DNA from 3 places in the Pantoea sp. C2G6 genome. Region 3 is predicted to be linked to each of the others. Evidence: predicted binding sites of a transcription regulator. Region 3 holds the regulator's gene; each other region holds the start of a gene.

Region 1 (4,589 bases), on a different contig from region 3:
GGCCTCTATCGTCGCGCAGTAAACGCCGCGTCTCAGAGTTTTTTAATGTGCAGACGCCACGCAACTGCCAGTGCCAGCAGCAGCAGCACGCTGATAAACAGCGTAATCCCGCTCCAGCCAAAGTTATGCCAGAACAGGCCGCCCAGCGTACCCGCCACGCTTGACCCGACGTAGTAGCTGAACAGATAGAGGGAGGAGGCCTGGCCGCGCGCGCGTCGCGCCCGTGGGCCGATCCAGCCGCTGGCTACCGCATGCGCGGCAAAAAAACCGGCGGTAAACAGCATCATGCCCGGCAGGATCAACCAGAGGGAGTTGAACGCCGTGATCAGTAACCCCAGCAGCATGATCGCCGTGGCGCCCAGCATCACCGGACCGCGGCCCAGCCGACCAGTGAGCGCACCCGCTTTCGGCGAACTCCAGGAACCGGTGAGATAGACCACCGACAGCAGCCCGACCACCGCCTGGCTCAGGTGCCAGGGGGCCGCCAGCAAACGGTAGCCGATATAGTTAAACAGGGTGACAAAGGCCCCCATCAGCAGGAAACCTTCGGCAAACAGCCAGGGCAGTCCTGAATCGCGCCAGTGCAGCCGGAAGTTAATCAGCAGATTACGCGGGCGCAGCGCGATAGGGCGAAAATGGCGCGACGGCGGCAGGATTTTCCAGAACATCAGTGCCGCGGCCAGCGAAAAGCCACCAATCACCGCCACCGCAATCCGCCAGGAGAAGAGATCGGTCAGGACGCCGCTCAGCAGGCGTCCGCTCATCCCGCCAATCGAGTTACCGCTGATATAGAGCCCCATGGAAAAGGCGACGACCCGCGTATCCATCTCCTCGCTGAGATAGGTCATACCCACCGCCGCCACCCCGCTCAGTGACAGGCCGGTCAGCGCCCGCATCATCAGAATGCCGTGCCAGCTGCTCATGGTGGCGGAGATCAGCGTACAGATAGCCGCCAGCGTCAGCGCCGTCACCATCACCGATTTACGGCCAATCGCATCAGAGAGCGGTCCGGTAAACAGCAGGCCCAGCGCCATCAGCCCGGTTGAGATGGAGAGCGACAGGCTGCTGGTGGCCGGAGAGATGCCAAACTGCTGTGACAGCACCGGCAAAATCGGCTGTACGCAATAGAGCAGGGCAAAGGTAGCGAGACCCGCGGAGAAGAGGGCCAGGGTTACACGCATAAACTGCGACGTACCCCGGCGGATATAGGAGGGCGCTACCGGGATCTCAGGCGGTACACACTCCTGATCCTCATCGACGGTTCCGGCCTGGACTGAACGACTCACACATTATCCTTAAAAATGGGAAACAGGTCGTCAGCTTAGGAAAGGGCGATTATGATGTCTAATAGATTAATAATCTCAAATGAGACGTTTAACATATGAATATCGAGCTGCGTCATCTGCGCTACTTTATCGCGGTAGCGGAAGAGTTACATTTTGGCCGGGCGGCCCAGCGTCTCAATATCTCTCAGCCACCGCTCAGCCAGCAGATTATCCAGCTGGAAGCGGAAACCGGGGCCAGGCTGTTTAATCGCACCAACCGCAGCGTGCAACTCACCGCGGCCGGTGCGCAGCTGCTCAGTGATGCCCGAACCATTCTGTTGCAGGTTGAACAGGCCGCCGGGCGGGCCGCCCGACTGCATCGCGGTGAGGAGGGCGAACTGCGCTTTGGCTTTACCTCCTCCGTTCCCTTTACCCGCGTGTTCTCCGATGCCTTGTTTCAGTTTCGTCAGCGCTGGCCGCAGGTACATATCCAGATGCAGGAGATCAACACCCGTCAGCAGCTGGCCCCGTTACAGGATGGCCGGCTTGATCTCGGTGTCATGCGCAACACGCCGCTGCCGCCCGATCTGCGTCACCAGCTGCTGCTGAGTGAACCGCTCTATGCGCTGGTGCACCGGGCACATCCGCTGGCCAGCGCCAGCACCATCTCCGTGACCGCGCTGGCGTCAGAACCCTTTGTCTTTTTCGATCCGCAGGGCGGCACCGCCCTCTACAGCGATATTCTGGCGCTGCTGCATCGCTACCAGATTCAGCCCTATATCACTCAGGAAGTGGGTGAGGCGATGACTATTCTGGGGCTGGTGGCGACCGGGCTGGGTGTCTCGATTCTGCCCGCGTCGTTCCGGCGGGCAGAGCTGGCCGATCTGGTCTGGCTGCCGCTGACCGAAAAAGACGCTATCTCTGAGCTGTGGCTGGTCTGGTCCGCCAGACGCGAAATGAATGCGCAGATGATGAATATGATGGCGCTGCTGCGCGCCAGTCAGCGGTAAAGCGTCAGCGACATGCCATCATTGTGTGCGATAAATCACATTTCTAATCAAATATTTGACGCTGTTGCCTGATCTGGCTCACCATGTCACTTCTTTATTTAGAAGCGCGAAAATAACCGGGAGCAGGGTAGTGAATCCGGACAGTCAACCTGGACATATTGACCAGATTAAGCAGACCAATGCGGGTGTCGTTTATCGATTGATTGACCTTCATGGTCCGATTTCGCGTATCGAGCTTTCACGCCGGGCGCAGCTTGCCCCGGCCAGCATTACCAAAATTGTGCGCGAGATGCTGGATGCCCATCTGGTGCAGGAGACGGAATTTCAGGACCCCGGCAGTCGTGGCCGTCCCGCCATCGGTCTGATTCTGGATACCGAAGCCTGGCACTATCTGGCGATCCGCCTGCATCGTGGCGCGATGACCTTTACGCTGCGCGACCTCAGCAGCCGGGCGCTGGTGGAAGATAGCCTGCCGCTGCCCGACGAAGCCGAGCAGCCGCTGCTGACCGCCCTGATCCAGCAGGTCGACGCCTTCTTTATCCGTCATCAGAAAAAGCTGGAACGCCTGACGGCCATCGCCATTACCCTGCCAGGCCTGATCAACGCCGCCTCCGGCGTGGTGCATCGTCTGCCAGGCTATCAGGTGCGTGATATGCCGCTGGGCGACGCGCTGGCGACCCGCACCGGCCTGCCAGTGTTTGTCCAGCATGACATCTCTGCCTGGACTCTGGCGGAGTCGCTGTTTGGCGCCTCTCGCGGCGCGCAGGATGTGATTCAGATTGTCATTGATGAGACGGTGGGCGCGGGCGTCATCAGCGGCGGACAGCTGCTGCATAAGAGTGGCCGGGCGCTGGTAGAGATCGGCCATACCCAGATCGACCCCTATGGTCAGCAGTGTTACTGCGGCAATCATGGCTGTCTGGAGACCGTGGCCAGCACCGGCAGTCTGCTGGCGCTGGCGGCTCAACGTCTGCCGGCGCAGCCCGACAGCCTGCTGAATAACCAGCCGCTGACGCTGGAGTCGCTGTGTGCGGCGGCGCAGGCGGGCGATCGTCTGGCGCGTGACAGTATCGCCAGCGTAGGTCATCACGTTGGCCGCATCCTGGCGATGATGGTCAACATCTTTAATCCGCAACATATTCTTATCGGTTCGCCGCTGAACAGCGCGGCTGACGTGCTGTTTCCGGCGGTCAGTAACACCATCCTGCAACAATCTTTGCCCGCCTACAGCGCGGAAATTCAGCTTGCCCCGGCGGCGTTCAGTGAGCCAGGGACGCTGGGCGGGGCGGCGCTGATTAAAGATGCGCTCTACAATGGCCACCTGTTAGTGAAACTGTTGCAAGGTTAAGCGGGACTAATCTTGCGCTAACGCAATCTGTTCTCATCCTCCATTCCTTAAAATGCCGGTTCGCAGCAAGGTTAATCATCGATTAACCGCAACGGGTTTGAGAGGAGAAGTTGAGTGAACAGACTATTTGTTACCGGCACCGATACCGCAGTCGGCAAAACGGTGGTGTCACGCGCCCTGCTACAAAGTTTTATCCAGATGAAGCTCAGTGCGGTCGGGTACAAGCCCGTGGCACGCTGCGCCGTGAAAACCGCCGAGGGGCTGCGCAATAAAGATGCCCAGGTGCTGCAAAGTGCCTCATCCCTTGACCTGCCTTATCAGGCGGTCAATCCGCTGGTCTTTCAGGAGGAGGAGATCTGCACCCATCCCAGCCAGATTATCCAGTATGAGCTGCTGACGCAGGGCTTAAGCAGCCTGACGCAGCAGGCGGATCGCGTGGTGGTCGAAGGCACCGGCGGCTGGCGCAGTCTGATGAACGACGGGCGTCCGCTCTCCTGCTGGGTAGTCGAGCAGCGGCTGCCGGTGGTGCTGGTGGTGGGCATTCAGGCGGGCTGTATCAGTCACGCGCTGTTGACCGCCGAGGCGATAGAACAGGATGGGCTGCCGCTGGTGGGCTGGGTCGCTAACCGCATCAATCCCGGTCTGGCGCAATACAGCGATATTATCGAAGTGCTGCGCGAAAAAATCAGTGCGCCGCTGCTGGGAGAACTGCCTTATCTGCCGCGCGCCGAGCAACGCGATCTCACGCCTTATATCGATATTTCCCTGCTGACGCCCCAGGCGTTGCACGCTCTGAGTGCAAAGATCGCCTGATGATGAAACAAAAAAAGTCATTATTATCGGTGATGAGCCTAAAGTTTCAGGCTTATCGCCGCCTGCCGCTGACAATTTCCCCTTAAAATTGAACGACCTGACCCGGACAGCCCGCGCCAGCGAGGTTATGGCGCAGAAAATGCATTAACTCCG
Region 2 (4,589 bases), on a different contig from region 3:
ATCAGGCTGAGTACCGCAATGGAAGGTGGAGTAAAAACGTCCTGAACGTTTCCCGCCACGTTAAATATTTTCGCGATCACCTCAACCCCTTCTTTCCGGGCAACATAATCAACATCCATTGACGCAATGGCTGTCATGTCCGGCTGATCAGGATAGAGGTGTAACCAGGTGAGGTACCAGTACATAACCGCCTGACCGCCCACGGTGATAACCGGAGAGGGAAGCAACCTGGCGTTATCAATCAGATACCGATTTAACCGGATGGTCTGTTCTTCTGGAGGAATGGCGCGCGATGTCATAAAAAAAGCCCACCTGTAGGATGAGCTTATTTTATCACTTAGCCGATTTCAGTCGGGAATGACGTCAGAAAAATGCGAGGCTGCGTCCACCTTTTGCCGGCACAACACCTTCAGGGCGTTTTTCAAGCACGCGACCCGGCACCTGACCACTTCGGACCGCTTCAACGCGCTCCTGATATTCGCGCTGGTGTCTGTTTTTTGCTTGCTGGGCTGACATACTATCACCGATAAATTATCTGGCATTCGCCTGTTGTTCAAATATACGTCACCCGTTTCAGGCTTGCAATCGCTGGCACCTCAACCAGCATAACCAGTGGCGCGAACTATCACGGCGGATAATTCTGCTCTAACAATTGACGGTTACACTCTCCCCTATCTTTCTGAAGGAGATCAGCCATGCGGGTGTTACTGGTTGAAGATGATGAAATGATCGGCGCGAACCTGCAACAGGCACTGGAAGGCGCGGGCTGGTCAGTGGATTGGGTACGCGATGGCGTCTATGCCCATAACGCCTGGAGCGAGGGCAGCTACAGCTGTGTGCTGCTCGATCTGGGCTTGCCACGTGATGATGGCTTACAGGTGCTGCGCCGGGCGCGCGGGCGCGGCGATTCCACGCCGGTGTTGATCCTGACCGCGCGCGACACGGTGGCGCAGCGGATCCAGGGGCTCGACAGCGGCGCAGACGACTACCTGCTTAAGCCTTTCGATTTGCAGGAGGTGATGGCCCGGATGCGCGCGATCACCCGGCGTCGCCACGGCGCGGCGGATTCACTGCTTGGCAGCGGCGACGTTCAGCTGGATATGATGACGCGCGAGGTGCTCTACAAAGGCCAGCGCGAACAGCTCACGGCGCGTGAATATGCCCTGCTCTACGCCCTGCTGGAGCGGCCGGGCGCGATTCTGTCGCGCGAACAGCTGGAAAACCGCATTTATGGCTGGGGCGATGAAGTCAGCAGCAACGCGGTTGATGTGCTGATCCACGGAATGCGTCGCAAGCTGGATAACGACGTCATCCGTAACGTGCGCGGGCTGGGCTGGCGGGTGCCCGCGATATGAAGCCCTTTACCTTTATGCGCTCGCTACGCAACAAACTCCTCTCCACGCTGCTGATCATTCACCTGCTGATGATTGGCGGCGTCACCTGGTATTTCTTCAGCTGCTACGGCGATATGGTCGGCACCATGAAGGATGACCAGCTGGCGAAAATCGCCGATGCCTGGTCCACCAACAAACAGATGCCGGCGCTGATGCCGATGCTCATCGCCCCCGATAAGGCGAAGAGCGCCTTTGTGGTTCAGCTATGGGATAACCAGGGGAAACTGCGCGCCAGCTCCTGGCCGGAGCTTCAGGCCCCGCTGCAAACGCAACGCGGCTATCGCGATGTCTATGTGGGCCAGTGTGACGACTGTGAATGGCGCATCTACACCCGGCCCGGCCTGCCCGGTAGCGAGATTAAAACCATTCAGGTGATGCATAACCTCAGCTACATGAAGGCGCTGATGGTCAAGCGGGCGCTGTCGGCGATCATTCCATTGATCCTGATGATGCCGCTGTCGCTGCTGGTGATCTGGCTGGTGGTGCGTAAGATCACCCGCGATCTGCGGATCGCCTCGCGGCAGATTGCGGCGCAGGAGACCCATCATCCGCACAATGTCTCACCCGAGGGTTTGCCGGATGAGATCCTGCCGCTGGTGGCGGCCTACAACTCGTTGCTGAGTAAGCTGCGCGAGGCCTGGTCCTCTCAGCGTCAGTTTCTGGAGGATGCCGCCCATGAGCTGCGTACGCCGGTGACGGCGGTGACGTTACAGCTGGAAAACCTGCGTCAGCATATCCAGCCGGGCGAGGCGAGCCGCCAGTTCAGCCAGCTGGAAGCGGGCGTCACCCGCACCCGGCATCTGGTGACCCAGTTGCTGAATGTCTCGCGGCAGGAGGATCAAAGCGTGGTCGCCAGCGTTGAACATATCGATCTGGAAGATCTACTGAAGGAGAGCATTGAGCAACTGATGGTGGTGGCGGATAAACGCGGCATCGATATTGGCTTCAATGGCTCCACCCAGTACCGGCTTCAGGCCAGCCGCTCCGAGCTGCGCAGCCTGTTTGACAACCTGATTGGTAACGCCATGTTGCATACCCCGGAAGGCAGCCTGGTCGATGTGCTGCTGCATCGGGTATCTGGCCAGACGGTGGTCGATATTGTCGATAACGGGCCAGGCATGCCGGAATCCTTTATCGAACGCGCCTTTGATCGCTTTACCCGCTCGCCCGACGTAAAAGCGCAGGGCAGCGGCCTGGGCCTGTCGATTGTGCGCAGTGTGGCGCAGAAACATCAGATTCAGGTCGCCCTCTCCAACTGCCTGACGCCACAGGGTGCCATCTGTGGTTTACAGGTTCGCGTCACCTTTCCCTGATCTCACCTGTTTGATCACGAACCAGACAACGTAAACGGTTGCCTGGTTCCGTTCGATCCACGTCGTTATTGTGAAGCGCATCACATTTTAGCTGAATTGTAATGCAACACTTTTTGACAAACGTGAGCAAAATCTATTTTCTATCGATCTGTTACAGGCACGCTACGCGGGCTGAAGAACGGGTTGTTATTTGCTGTGAAACCCTCATTCCCATCAAGGGACCGATTTCTCTCTGACTGCGTCTGGTGTGCGGCGGTCAAAAGCATGTGGCTGATAATAATGAAATATAAAACGTTGATAGCAGGTGCCGTGCTGGCATGTTCATTGAGTGGTGCTGCGCAGGCCGCGGAAAGCGATCCGCAGTATCTCTCCGACTGGTGGCATCAGAGCGTGAACGTGGTAGGCAGCTACCACACCCGTTTCGGACCGCAGTTTAACAACGACGTTTATCTGGAATATGAAGCGTTTGCCAAGAAAGAGTGGTTCGATTTCTACGGCTATCTCGACGTGCCTAACTTCTTCGGCGTGGGTAACAGCAACGCCAACGGCGTTTTTGACCACGGTTCACCGATGTTTATGGAGATTGAGCCGCGCTTCTCTATCGACAAACTGACCGGCACCAGCCTGGCCTTTGGTCCGTTCAAAGAGTGGTATTTCGCTAACAACTACATCTACGACATGGGCCGCAACAGCGATAACCGCCAGAACACCTGGTATATGGGTCTGGGCACCGATATTGATACTCATAGCGATGTCGGCCTGTCGCTGAACGTCTACGCCAAATATCAGTGGGAAAACTACGGTGCGGCGAATGAGAACAGCTGGGATGGTTATCGCTTCAAGGTGAAATACTTCGTGCCGATCACCACGCTGTGGGGCGGTAATCTCGGCTATGTCGGCTTTACCAACTTCGACTGGGGTTCTGACCTCAACGAGAAAGGCGGTTCGTCACGCACCAGCAACTCCATCGCTTCCAGCCACATTCTGTCTCTGGGTTACGATCACTGGCACATCTCGGCGGTGGCGCGTTACTTCCACAACGGCGGACAGTGGGCGGATGGTCAGGAGCTGAACTTCGGCAAGGGACCGTTTGAAGTGAAATCTACCGGCTGGGGTTACTACCTGGTGGCGGGTTACAACTTCTGATGAGGTGCGGCGGCCTGAAGCGTGCCGCCGCGCGATAAAACCGGTCGTGGCCATTGAAACGGCGTCGCGGTTGCCGACGCCGTCTGGCTCAGTTAATCCTGCGACTTCTCTACATTGATGCGCCACGGAATATTGAACTTATCAATAAACATGGCAAACCCGCTCGACCAGAATGTCTCCTGCCACGGGGTGGTGACTTTGCCGCCTGCCGACAGCTTTTCGAACCACGCTTTACCTTCTGCTACATCGGTGGTTGAAAGGCTGACCGCGTAACCCGCATGTTCCGATGCCGGTGGCTGCTCGGTGTTGCCATCGCTTAGCATCAGTTCACCCTCACCGATACGCAACTGAGCATGCATGATCTTCTCTGGCGGCTGAGGCGCAGCAGATTGATCGCCCACCTGTTCGCCCTGATCAGGCATATCACCGAACTTCATTTTAGCGAGCAGCTCGCCCCCGGTCGCCTGAAGGTAAAAGTCGATAGCCTCTTCGCAACGGCCATAGAGAAACAGATAAGGACTGACTTGCATCTTCACCTCTATTTGTCGGTTGGATTTCTACAGTACCTTAATAGTGTAGACGATCGGCTTTAATCACTGATTTTACTGACAATAACGGCGGAACAGCTGCGCCATATAGCTGCTCATCGGCGTCAGCGCGGTCTCTTTGCGCTGTATCAGATAAAAGGTCGCTTTGGGCAGCGGGTCGTCGAGCGACAGCGCCACCAGCGATCGGC
Region 3 (4,589 bases):
CCCTGATGCGCTGATAAGCCAGTTTTTCCGGCGACTGCTCCGCACCCAGCAACAGCCGCAGTGCATCCTGATAGGTCTCCAGCGCATCATGCGCGTTCTGCCGGAGCAGGCCGCTCTGCCACTGCGGCCACAGCCAGAGCATGCCGCCAAAGGCGATCAGGCAGCCCATCAGCGTATCCATCAGTCTCGGCAGCAGAAACTGCGCGCCGTTCAGCGACAGCAGTTGCAGTGAGTAGACCGCCGTCACCGTGAAGCCAATCATCGACCAGCCGTAGAACTGGCGGGTGAATCGATAGCTGATAAAGGTGATCGCCAGCATGATCAGCAGCACCAGCGACTCCGGCACCGCCAGACGCAGGGCGGCGGCCGCAATCACCAGGCCGGCGAAGGTGCCCAGCGCCCGGTGCTGGATGCGGACGCGGGTCGCGCCGTAGCCGTTCTGACTGACGAACATGATGGTCATCAGGATCCAGTAGGGTTTCGGGATGTTGAAGAACAGCGCCAGCGCGCTGCCGAGCATCAGCATCACCGCAAAGCGCGCGGCGGTGCGCAGGGCCGACGATCGCCAGGAGAGATAGCTGCGCAGTGCCGGTAACAGCGGCAGGCGGCGCTGACGGTCCGCCATCAGATCGCGCTGATAGAGCGGTTTCTGGGTGCGCAGTACCCGCGCGATGCGGTTGAAGTGATAGAGGCAGAAGTTACCGACCGGGTTGTCAGGGTGCTGGCGGGCGATCTTCTCCAGCGCGCCGAGCTGTTTATCCATCGCAAAGCGATCGGGCAACTGGTGATAGAGGATGTTATCCGCCAGCACCCGCAGTCGGGTTGAGATGGTTTTGGCGTTCCAGCGGATCACCGCTTCGGCATGGCTCTGCTCCACCAGCTTCTGCACTTCTTCCGGCTGATGCAGGCTGACCGAGATATGTTCCTGAAGGTCGAGTGCCACCTGAAAGGCGCGCGTCAGCCGTTTATGGCTGTGATCGCGATTGGCCGACAGCATATGCATCTGCTGATAGCAGGTGGTGATCAGATCGACCACTTTCTGCTGACGAGCCAGCAGCGGCGGCAGCGCTTTTTCCGGGTCGGTCAGCTGGGTGAGCAGGGTATATTTGGCGTCGCAGTAGTTAGCCAGCTCGCGATAGATCAGGCTTAGGCTCTCGCGCATCGGCTGTTCTTTCCACAGCCAGAACCAGAACCAGTTAAACAGCCCATACCAGAGCGTGCCGCCGATGTAGAGCAGCGGGGTGACATAGATGGGCATCCGGCCGACCAGGCTCAGGGTAAAGATAGCGGCGATTAGCGTGCCGGGCAGCAGGCGGCCATGCAGCGGGCTGATCTCACCGGTTACGCCGAGCAGCAGCGGCATGGCGAACAGGATCAACGGCAGCGGTATCGCATGCAGGGTAAGCCACTGAATCAGAAAGCTGCCGAGTGCGAACAGGCTGCCGCCAATAATCAGGCGTTTAAAGAAGCGCTTATGCGGGGTATCCAGACCGGCGATGTTGCAGCAGGCCGGCACTAAGGAGAACAGCAGACCTTTTTGCAGGTCGCCCGCCAGCCAGCCCAGCGCCACCGGCAGGCAGAGTACCAGCGTTTGCCGCAAGGCATAGTTGACTTCAGGATGGTAAATAATTCGACGCCACATTGGCTCAACACAAACAATAACGGCGTGATGTTGCCAGCACGCCGTGGATGACAGGAGTTAGCGGGTACCGTATACCACGATAGTTTTGCCGTGTGCGGAGATCAGGTTCTGATCTTCCAGCATCTTCAGAATGCGGCCCACGGTTTCACGTGAGCAACCCACAATCTGACCAATCTCCTGACGGGTGATTTTAATCTGCATCCCATCGGGGTGAGTCATCGCGTCGGGCTGCTTCGCCAGGTTGAGCAGGGTCTGCGCAATGCGTCCGGTGACGTCGAGGAAAGCGAGGTTACCTACTTTTTCCGACGTGACTTGCAGGCGACGTGCCATCTGCGAGGAGAGTCGCATCAGGATGTCGGGGTTGACCTGGATCAGCTGACGGAATTTCTTATAGGAGATTTCCGCCACTTCGCACGCGGTTTTAGCCCGTACCCAGGCGCTACGCTCCTGACCTTCTTCAAACAGGCCAAGCTCACCAATGAAGTCGCCCTGGTTCAGATAGGAAAGGATCATCTCTTTGCCTTCTTCATCTTTAATCAGAACCGCGACGGAACCTTTCACGATGTAGTAAAGCGTTTCTGCTTTTTCACCTTGATGAATCAGCGTACTTTTGGATGGATACTTATGAATATGGCAATGGGACAGGAACCATTCGAGTGTAGGGTCTGTTTGCGGTTTGCCGAGAACCATTCGCTATTATCCTCTGTTGTAATCGTGCCCAAAATACAGGGGGCAGTTTTCCCTGTCAGGCGATGAAAGCTTCAAGCGTTTCCTTTTCAGGAAATTATTCGGGCCGCATTCGGCGCAGTGCGCATCATTCTTCCCGGCTTCGCCATTGGGTGACGAAAAATATTTTCAGCACTGTTTGTAGCATAGCTTTTGCCGACTGTCTTGTGTTGTCTCGCTTCAGCTTGGGGTGGATTTCTCTGGATTGCTGTTTACCAGGCGAAAGCGTACTCTGACGACAAAACAGCGTATTCTGGAGCAAAAATCATGCAGGCAAGAGTGAAATGGGTAGAAGGGCTGACATTCCTCGGGGAATCTTCATCCGGCCATCAGATACTCATGGATGGAAATTCAGGTGATAAAGCGCCCAGCCCAATGGAGATGGTTCTGATGGCGGCGGGTGGTTGCAGTGCGATTGACGTGGTTTCAATTCTGCAAAAAGGCCGTCAGGATGTGGCTGATTGTGAAGTAAAACTGACCTCAGAACGTCGTGAAGAGGCGCCGCGAATCTTTACGCACATCAACCTGCATTTTATCGTCAGCGGCAAAGCGCTCCAGGATAAAGCGGTCTCACGCGCGGTGGATCTTTCTGCTGAAAAATATTGCTCGGTGGCCATCATGCTGGGCAAAGGCGTTACCATCACCCACAGCTATGAAGTGATTGAGTTGTAGTAACTGCAAGAGTCATTGCTGACCTGCTAACTTCACTTCCAGTATCTGATGCAGGTTGCTTCAAGACCGTGTCTGGGCAGGTAATCCGCTTTTAGACTGTGCCTGCGCAGAGAACCGGGTCAGATCGGAAAGTCGCAAAACCGCCATCCATGGCGTGCTCGGCCCGCGCGATTACGCACCTCATCCCTGAGGTGCGCCCGTTGCCGGGCCAACGCTTTGCGTTGTTCAAAAACGCTCCCGGCGTTTTTGTCCCAGGCGCGGGACGCTTTCCTCTTCTGACCCGGCTCCCTGCGCGTTGAGCGACGGCGTTGCGTTCAGGCCTACTCTGCTTTGGCTTTGTCATCAGTCCAATGGGCTATGACGGACCTCTTACTCAATGCGTTTCCCTTCCATCAGCCGCTTCACCAGCGGTCCCATGATCAGCTCCATCGCCAGACCCATTTTGCCGCCCGGCACCACCAGCGTATTGATGTGCGAGATAAACGAACCCTGCAACATCGCCAGCAGATAGGGGAAGTCAATATCTTCCAGCGCCTGGAAGTGGATCACCACAAAACTCTCATCCAGCGAGGGGATCGCCCGCGCTGCAAACGGGTTAGAGGTGTCCACGGTCGGGACACGCTGAAAGTTGATGTGGGTGCGGGAAAACTGGGGGGTGATGAAGTTGATGTAATCTTCCATCGAGCGCACCACCGAATCCATGACGGCTTCACGTGAATGACCGCGCTCACCGGTGTCGCGCACCAGTTTCTGAATCCATTCCAGGTTAACAATTGGCACCACGCCAACCAGCAGATCGACATGTTCCGCCACATTGTGCTGCGTCGTCACCACGCCGCCATGCAGCCCTTCGTAGAACAGAATATCGGTATTTTGTGGCAGCGGCTGCCACGGCGTAAAGGTGCCGGGCACCTGATTCCACGGCACCGCCTCATCATAGGTGTGCAGATATTTACGCGACTGGCCCTGACCGCTCTGGCCATACTCTTTAAAGCTCTGCTCCAGTAAACCAAAGTCGTTGGCTTCCGGGCCGAAGTAGCTGACATGACGACCTAAATCGCGCGCCTTACGAATCGCCATATCCATTTCGGGGCGGGTAAAGCGGTGAAAGCTGTCGCCCTCCAGCTCCGCCGCATGGAGATCAAGCTGCTGGAAGATTTTCCGAAAGGCGAGGCTGGTGGTGGTGGTTCCCGCGCCGCTGGAACCGGTCACTGCGATAATGGGATGACGGGCAGACATAGAAAAGCTCCCTGTGAAATCAGGCGATGAGCATTGTTAACACGAAATGGCCGTGGGCGCATCAGCCGCGAAATTCTTTGCGCGGCATGATGTTGACCGATTCGTGCAGCTCCGACCACACCAGCACCACCTCACCGCTCTCCAGCTGGCGGCGCACATCGGCCACCTTGTCGACCAGGCTGCGTTCCTGCTCGCCATAGTCGGTGCCTTCGCGCAGCACAAAGGTTTCAATCAGATTTTCAAGGGTCTCCGGGGAGACCTGTTGCCAGGGAATAATCACGCGATCAGTTATCCAGAAAAGGGGCGATCC

Evidence for each region. Region 3 encodes CRP, which controls carbon source genes, mostly activating them, when cyclic AMP is high. Its sites were predicted from a motif close to ATGTGANNNNNNTCACAT; they were not measured.
Region 1: the regulator CRP is predicted to act here: its motif matches at 2,299-2,316, upstream of mlc (sugar metabolism global transcriptional regulator Mlc).
Region 2: the regulator CRP is predicted to act here: its motif matches at 2,776-2,793, upstream of ACCW71_RS16230 (nucleoside-specific channel-forming protein Tsx).

Annotation. Positions count from the first base shown of each region.
Region 1 covers NZ_JBGMNJ010000001.1:737,076-741,664, reverse strand. The annotation lists gene ACCW71_RS03525 (MFS transporter) at 33-1,286, opposite strand; gene ACCW71_RS03520 (LysR family transcriptional regulator) at 1,382-2,275, shown strand; gene mlc (sugar metabolism global transcriptional regulator Mlc) at 2,406-3,623, shown strand; gene bioD (dethiobiotin synthase) at 3,738-4,436, shown strand.
Region 2 covers NZ_JBGMNJ010000013.1:91,301-95,889, reverse strand. The annotation lists gene ACCW71_RS16245 (hypothetical protein) at 1-299, opposite strand, end outside; gene ACCW71_RS16240 (response regulator) at 696-1,355, shown strand; gene ACCW71_RS16235 (sensor histidine kinase) at 1,352-2,707, shown strand; gene ACCW71_RS16230 (nucleoside-specific channel-forming protein Tsx) at 2,987-3,853, shown strand; gene yjdN (VOC family metalloprotein YjdN) at 3,946-4,383, opposite strand; gene ACCW71_RS16220 (LysR family transcriptional regulator) at 4,456-4,589, opposite strand, start outside.
Region 3 covers NZ_JBGMNJ010000005.1:18,716-23,304, reverse strand. The annotation lists gene ACCW71_RS08845 (YccS/YhfK family putative transporter) at 1-1,642, opposite strand, end outside; gene crp (cAMP-activated global transcriptional regulator CRP) at 1,700-2,332, opposite strand; gene ACCW71_RS08835 (OsmC family protein) at 2,636-3,040, shown strand; gene ACCW71_RS08830 (phosphoribulokinase) at 3,410-4,279, opposite strand; gene ACCW71_RS08825 (YheU family protein) at 4,341-4,559, opposite strand; gene ACCW71_RS08820 (hydrolase) at 4,564-4,589, opposite strand, start outside.